DNA from 2 places in the Aeromicrobium sp. S22 genome. Region 2 is predicted to be linked to the other one. Evidence: riboswitches for the same ligand, from Rfam matches in the RefSeq annotation. Region 2 holds a riboswitch; the other holds the start of a gene.
The links. Region 2 has a riboswitch for cobalamin ahead of GEV27_RS10220 (ribonucleoside-diphosphate reductase subunit alpha). Riboswitches for the same ligand answer to the same signal wherever they lie in the genome.

Region 1: linked by a shared signal. The riboswitch ahead of GEV27_RS02095 (prenyltransferase/squalene oxidase repeat-containing protein) and the one ahead of GEV27_RS10220 (ribonucleoside-diphosphate reductase subunit alpha) in region 2 are both predicted to bind cobalamin.

Annotation. Positions count from the first base shown of each region.
Region 1 is NZ_WJWV01000001.1:424,860-428,259, forward strand. Features, by position in the region: gene GEV27_RS18195 (prenyltransferase/squalene oxidase repeat-containing protein) at 1-758, shown strand, start outside; gene GEV27_RS02090 (hypothetical protein) at 763-1,374, shown strand; cobalamin riboswitch at 1,431-1,566, shown strand; gene GEV27_RS02095 (prenyltransferase/squalene oxidase repeat-containing protein) at 1,631-3,187, shown strand; gene GEV27_RS02100 (hypothetical protein) at 3,184-3,400, shown strand, end outside.
Region 2 is NZ_WJWV01000002.1:317,525-320,924, forward strand. Features, by position in the region: gene GEV27_RS10220 (ribonucleoside-diphosphate reductase subunit alpha) at 1-2,045, opposite strand, end outside; cobalamin riboswitch at 2,167-2,397, opposite strand; gene GEV27_RS10225 (hypothetical protein) at 2,421-2,711, opposite strand; gene GEV27_RS10230 (hypothetical protein) at 2,708-3,160, opposite strand; gene GEV27_RS10235 (MarR family winged helix-turn-helix transcriptional regulator) at 3,182-3,400, opposite strand, start outside.

The DNA of each region.
Region 1 (3,400 bases), on a different contig from region 2:
CGGGCGGCACCCGGTACGCCGGAGCGCTCGCCAAGCTGGCCGCACACGTCCAGGCGCACGGAGACGATCCCCACGCCCTGGGGTCGCGTGACCTCATCGACGAGCTCGAGGCTCTCGTGGTTCCGAAGGGTGCCGAGGCAGGTCGGGTCAAGGACATGCCCGACGGGAAGATGCAGTCGACCAGCGTCCTCAACCAGGGCTGGGCGGTCCGCGCGTTGACGACGGCCGGGAGCGGCGACGCCGACGCTGCGGTCGACTTCCTGCTCAAGCAGCAGTGCGATGACGGCTCATTCCGTGCAGACATGGCGGCCGAGCCGTGCACGAGTGGGCCGGGGAGCGTCGACGGGACGGCGTTCGCGATCCAGTCGCTGAAGGTCGCGGCCGAACAGGGCAGCGCGGGTCTCGAGGACGAGATCGACGAGGCCGCCGACTGGCTCGTCCGCACCCAGGCCGACGACGGATCGTTGTCCGACGAGGGCGGTCCGAACACCAACAGCACGGGGCAGGGTGCGGCGGCACTCCAGGTGAGCGGTCACCAGGGCCCTGCGGCCCGCGCAGCGTCGTGGGTGGCGGGTCGGCAGGTCGAGGGCGGGCCGGAGAAGGGCGCCATCGCACTCAGCGATGCGGATCTCGCCCTCGCCACCGGCAAGCGCATCGCCCAGGCCGATCGCGACCGCTACGTGCGTGCGAGCGTCCAGGCCGTCCTGGGGCTCGCCGCGCTGCCGTCGGACCCCGATGACGCATCGGGGTCACGGTGACCCGGTGATCTCGCGTCCCGGCCGCGCGATCGTCGCAGTCCTCCTCGGGGTGCCGGCAGCAGTCGCCGTCCAGCCCGGCTGGGCCGCGACCGCCGCGACCGGCGCGTGCACCGCGGGCTCGGGGGTGACGGTGGTCGTCGGATCCACCGTGTCGTGCGATCCGGACGGTGGAGCGACGGCGGCGGACAGCTTCAGGGACGTGGGCCACGTGCTCACACCCGTCCAGCGCCAGCCCGGCTTCGTGTGCCAGGTCGACGGCGTGCCGGCCGGTGCGGGGTGTGTCAGCACTCCGCCTGGCGACGCCTACTGGGGCCTGTTCTGGTCCGACGGGGCGAGCGGCGAGTGGTCGTACGCGAGCCAGGGCGTCGGCTCCCTCAAGGTGCCTGACGGCGGATGGGTCGCGTTCGAGCTGCAGGACTCCGATCGAAGGACCCCTCCCCACGTCGCGCCGACCAACGCGACGGGGCAAGGGGCCGGGTCGGCTCCCGCCGAGACGGGTCCAGCTGCCGCCGAGGACGAGGACGGATCCGCCTCGCTCGGCTGGGTCGCAGGTGGGCTCGGGCTGCTGCTGGTCGGCGCGATGGGGCTGGTGCTCCGGCGCCGCCGGGTCACGTGACAACCAGGATGAGAGCGGGCCCGGAGCGCCGATAGGTGCTGGCGCTGGCGGGTGTTAGATTCCTCCTGCCACTTGGCACAACTCAATACGCCCGCATGTCAGGGGAAGCCGGTCCAAGTCCGGCGCTGACCCGCAACCGTAGGCCACCTCGTGTGGCGAGCCGGAGCACCTGCTTGAGGGCATGACCGATCCACGCTGTCGAGGAACACACGTGACGGGCCTTCGAGTCCTTCCGTGTTGCAGCCGGAAGGAAATCATGAAGATCACGACCCTGCGCCGTCTTGCGGCGGCCGCCATCGCCCCGACGCTCGCCGTCGGAACAGTCGTGGCGGCTCCGTCCGCCCAGGCTGCGCCCAACTCGTACGCCTACTCCGCCGCACGCTGGCTCGCCGACCAGCTCACCGACGGAGTCGTCCACAACGCCCAGTGGGACTTCGACGACTACGGCCTGACCCTCGACGTCGCCCTCGCCCTGGAGGCTCTCGACACCCGGCCCGGCACGACGGCGACGATCCTCGACGCGTTCGCGCAGGACCCGACTCGATACACGCAGTACGAGGACAGCAAGTACGCGGGGGCGACCGGCAAGCTGGCCGTCACGGTCCAGCTCGCGGGCCGCGATGCCACTGCGTTCGGAGGGCACAACCTCATTGCCGAGGCCGAGCAGCGCGTCGTGACGACCGGCGCGTCGGCCGGGCGGGCCAAGGACTTGGGCGACGACTACTCCAACACGATCACACAGGCATGGGTGGTTCGTGCGCTGTCGACTGCGGACAGTGACCTGGCGGACGACACCGTGGGCTACCTGCTCAAGCAGCAGTGCGACGACGGCTCGTTCCGTACGGACATGAAGGACGAGGCGTGCGCGACTGGGGCGGGCACGATCGACGCGACAGCCCTGGCGCTGCAGGCGCTCGACGAGGCGCAGGATGCCGGAGAGCCCGGCCTCCAGGACGACATCGATGAGGGTGTCGACTGGCTGCTCGACCAGCAGCGTCCGGACGGGTCGTTCCTGAACGACGGCGCGGCCAACACCAACAGCACGGGACTTGCGGCAGCGACGCTCAAGACCTTGGGCGAGCCGGGCGCTGCGGGCAGCGCTGCGTCCTGGATCGTCTCGCGCCAGGTGACCGACGCGGTCGGCGAGGACACCCTCCTCGCGAATGAGCTCGGTGCGATCGCATTCGACGACGCCGCCCTCGCGGCCGGGAAGACGGCCGGCATCACCGTGGAGTCGCGGGACCAGTGGATCCGCGCCACCGCTCAGGCCGCGGTGGGGGTCGACGCCCAGCTCGCAGCGACCAAGCTGACGGTCTCCGCGCCGACCGGATTCGTCAGCGGGGGCAAGAAGATCGCGGTGACGGTCAAGGGTCTCGCTGCGGGCGAGAAGGTCACGGTCACGATTCCCGGCGCACGGGTGACCGGCACGGCCGGCGACGCCGGTTCGGCCACGGTGCAGGTCCCGACGCCCACGAGCACGGGCAAGCGGACGATCGCCGTGACCGGCGCCCGGGCGTCGCGGTCGGGCGCGGGCACCGTCCAGGTCCTCGGTGCCAAGAAGCTGCCGGTGTCGGTGAGGTCCGCCTCCGTGAAGAAGGGCAAGGGCCAGAGGGTCACGGTCTCGGGTCTCGCAGCCGCCGAGCCGGTCACGATCCGGTACCGCGGCAAGGACGTCAAGAAGGGCAAGGCCTCCTCCAAGGGCACCTTCAGCCACACGTTCACGGTGGGCTCGTCCGCGGGCAAGAAGGCGATCAAGGTCACGGGCGCCTTCTCGAACCGCACAGGGTCCAGGACCTTCAAGGTCACGAGATGAGGCGCGGTCTCGCCACGCTGCTCGTCGCCGTGCTGACGGGAGCCACCGGCGGGCTGGTCGTCGCGACCGGCCCCGCCGCGGCGGCAGCCTGCCCGCAGGGTGCCGGGGTGACCGTCGTCGTCGGTTCCAGCGTCTCGTGCGATGCGAACGGCGGAGGCACTGCCGCGAGCAACTTCGGCGATGCGGGGCACGCGTTGACGTATGTCCAGCGCC
Region 2 (3,400 bases):
AGGTCCTCACGGACGCTCTCCCACAGGCCTAGCGCCCGCAGGTCGTCGACCAGGTTCCGGTTGACCTCCAAGAACTTGCCCGAGCTGGTGGCCCGGCTGAAGATCTGGCTGAACTGTGGGTCGAGGCCGGGCGTCGTCCCGGCGACGAGCCCGATGGACGCGGTTGGCGCGATCGCCATGAGAGTGGAGTTGCGGATGCCCGCCTGGACCTTGCCACGCAGAGCGTCCCAGTCGAGGCGCGTCGTGCGGTCGACGTCGACGGGCACGCCGCGGTCGGCCTCCAACAGGTCGAGGGAGTCGATCGGCACCATGCCCTGGCTCCAGCGTGATCCCTCGAAGTTCGGGTAGGCGCCGCGCTCGCGGGCCAGGTCGGCCGACGCGTCGATCGCGTGCCAGCTGATGAACTCCATCACCTGGTCGATCAGCTCGTACGACTGCTCGGACTCGTAGGAGTAGCCGAAGCGCTCGACGACGTCCGTGAAGCCCATGACGCCGAGGCCGAGGGCGCGGTTGAGCTCGTTGGAGTGCTCCGACTCGGGCACCGACGAGATCGTGATGTCGATGAGGTTGTCGAGCTGACGGACGGCCAAGCGGGTCGACTCTGCCAGCCGCTTCCAGTCGACGCGGGCCTGCTGGCGGCGCCCGGTGACGTGACGGGACAGGTTGATCGAGGCGAGGTTGCAGACGGCGACGTTGTCGCGGTCCTGCGGCAGCGTGATCTCGGTGCACAGGTTGGACAGGTGGATCGTGCCGGTGTTGTGGTTCAGCGCCCGCGTGTTGATGGTGTCCTTCCACGTCAGCCACGGGTGCGAGCTGGCCTGCAGCGAGACCAGGATCGCGCGGAACTGCTCACGGGCGCGCATCTTCTTGTGCCGCAGCTGTCCCGCGTCGGCCATCGCGGCGTACTCGGCGTAGCGGGCCGAGAAGGCCGCGCCGTACAGCTCGACGAGGTCGGGAGCGTCGAGCGGGTCGAACAGGTACCAGTCCTGGTCGTCCTGCACGCGCTTCATGAAGTCGTCGCTGATCCACACCGCGGTGTTGGCGGTGCGGGTGCGTCGGTACGGGTCGCCGGAGTTGGCGCGCAGGTCGAGGAACTGGGCGAAGTCGAGGTGCCAGTTCTCCATGTAGAAGCACAACGCGCCGAACTTCTTGCCCCCGCGGCTGATGGCGCGCAGCGTCGAGTCGATCGTGTGCATGAACGGGATGGGCCCGGTCGAGGCGGTGTTGTTGCTGCGGATGGGCGATCCCTCGGCCCGCAGCTTGCTGACCGACATGCCGATGCCACCGGTGCCCTTGGTCAGCCACATGACGTCGCGGACGCTCTTGGCGATGTGCTCGATGTCGTCCTCCATCTGCATCACGAAGCAGTTGGAGAGCTGGCTGTACGCCGTCCCGGCGTTGACCAGCGTCGAGCCGGCCGCCAGGTACTCGAGGCGCGACATCTTGTCGTAGAACCCGACGGCAGCAGAGGTCGGATCGTCCTCGTTGAGCGACAGGCCCATCGCGACCCGCATCCAGAAGAACTGCGGCACCTCCAGCGGCGTCCCGTCGGGCTCGCAGATCATGTAGCGGGTACGCATGGTCTGCGCGCCGATGTAGCGGACGAGGTCGTCGCGGTCGGGGTCGAGGGCGGCGCCCAGCACCTCGAGGTCGAACAGCTCCGCCAGACGTGGGTCGAGCAGCTGCAGCTCGACGCCCCTCAGGACTGAGGCGACGAACGCCGGGCCGTGGAAGGCGTAGACCTCGTCGCGGGTGACGCCCTCGCCGAAGACCTTCTTGTAGAGGGTCTTGACCAGCAGGCGTGAGGCGATCGTGTCGAAGGCCGGGTCGTCCTTGACGTTCTGCAGGGCGACCTGCACGACGGCTTCGTCGAGCTCTTCGCTGGTGATGCCGTCGAACAGCGTGATCTCGAGCTCGGACTGCAGCTGCGTGACGCGGGCGACCTGGTCGTCGAGCCCGGCGCTCGCCTCCTCGATGGACCTGGCGATCTCGTAGCCGTCGTACGGTGCGCGCGTTCCGTCGCGCTTGATGACAGTGATGGTCATGCGGTTCACCCCTCGTGAACTGGTGCGTGGACGCAATCCGAGCTCAGGGGTGACGGAGACGGGACGACACAGCGACCCAGATCCCCTGACCTTCCCACGAGGTCGCGGACCCACACCGTCGTCTGGACGGTGCGGCACTGGCAGGTCTTCGGACTCATGGGCCAGGAGGTGCCGGAGCACCGCCGCCTACTGTTCGTCGCTTCCCAGGCCACAGAGTTGTCTGGAGGGCCAAGTGCTTGATGACGAAGGTCGTTCCCACTTACCGCTGCGGGGCAGTCCCGGATTCACACCGGGTTCCCTGTTGCCACGACTCCCCTGGCTGAGGAGCCGAACCAGCTGCGTCGACCACTCTATCTGGAAACAACAGTCTTGTAACTACCCAGATGTGGTGTTCTCCGACGGGACCGCCTGTGCCTCTCGCCACACCTGGCGCATCGTGAGGGGACCACTCAGCAACGGGATCAGCGCGAGAACGCGCGTCCTGGTGCCGAGGCCACGTCCGAGCAGGGCGGTGACGGCCACTGCGAGGTACAGGGCGCCGTGGATCGGCCCGAGCGCGCTCGTGACCGCCCGGTCGTGCACCGTCACCGCGTTCCCGAGCAGGACCACGACACTGATCAGCTCGAGGACCGACAGGAGGCTCAGCGTCCGCAGCAGCGGTCTCACACCTGCACCGATCCGGGTCGCACGATCATGAGCACGACCACCGCGACCCACAGCAGGTTGAAGACGCCGGCCATCATGCTGAGCCGCCGCAGCTGGGAGCCGTCATCAGGACGATCGAGGGCGGAGGACTGTGCCGGGACGACCTGCAGCGCGAGCAGGCCTCCCGCGACAGCAGTCAGCACCATCGCCACCACGACCCACACCTCGGTCGTCCGGCCCTGAACCATGGCCAGGACAAGTCCGACGACCGGCACGATGAGCGCCATCGCGGCGTAGCTGCGGGTGATGCGGTGCAGCACGCGCGCCGTGCCCGCGTCCCTGATCGCGGGGCGACCCGCCGGAGCATCGGTCGTGGGCGCATACCGCAGGAAGAGACTGGCCGCGACGGCCACCGGGCCGACGAAGAGGATGCCCGCCACCACGTGCACGGACAGCAAGAACGATTCCATGACCTTCAGCCTATCTGAAGGTTAGGGGCGTGCGGCGAACACCTCCGCCACGTGCGCCCGCAGCGCGTCGACCAGGCCGGGGTGCTGATCGGCGAACCGGGCGTCGATGTCGTCGACGACCTCCGCTGCCCGCGCCAGCAGCGCCTCGCCCTCAGCAGTCACCCGCAGGGCCGACGCGGACCCGGCGTGGGCGGTGTCGTCGTCGACGAGACCGTTCTGCACGAACCCCGCCACGGCCGT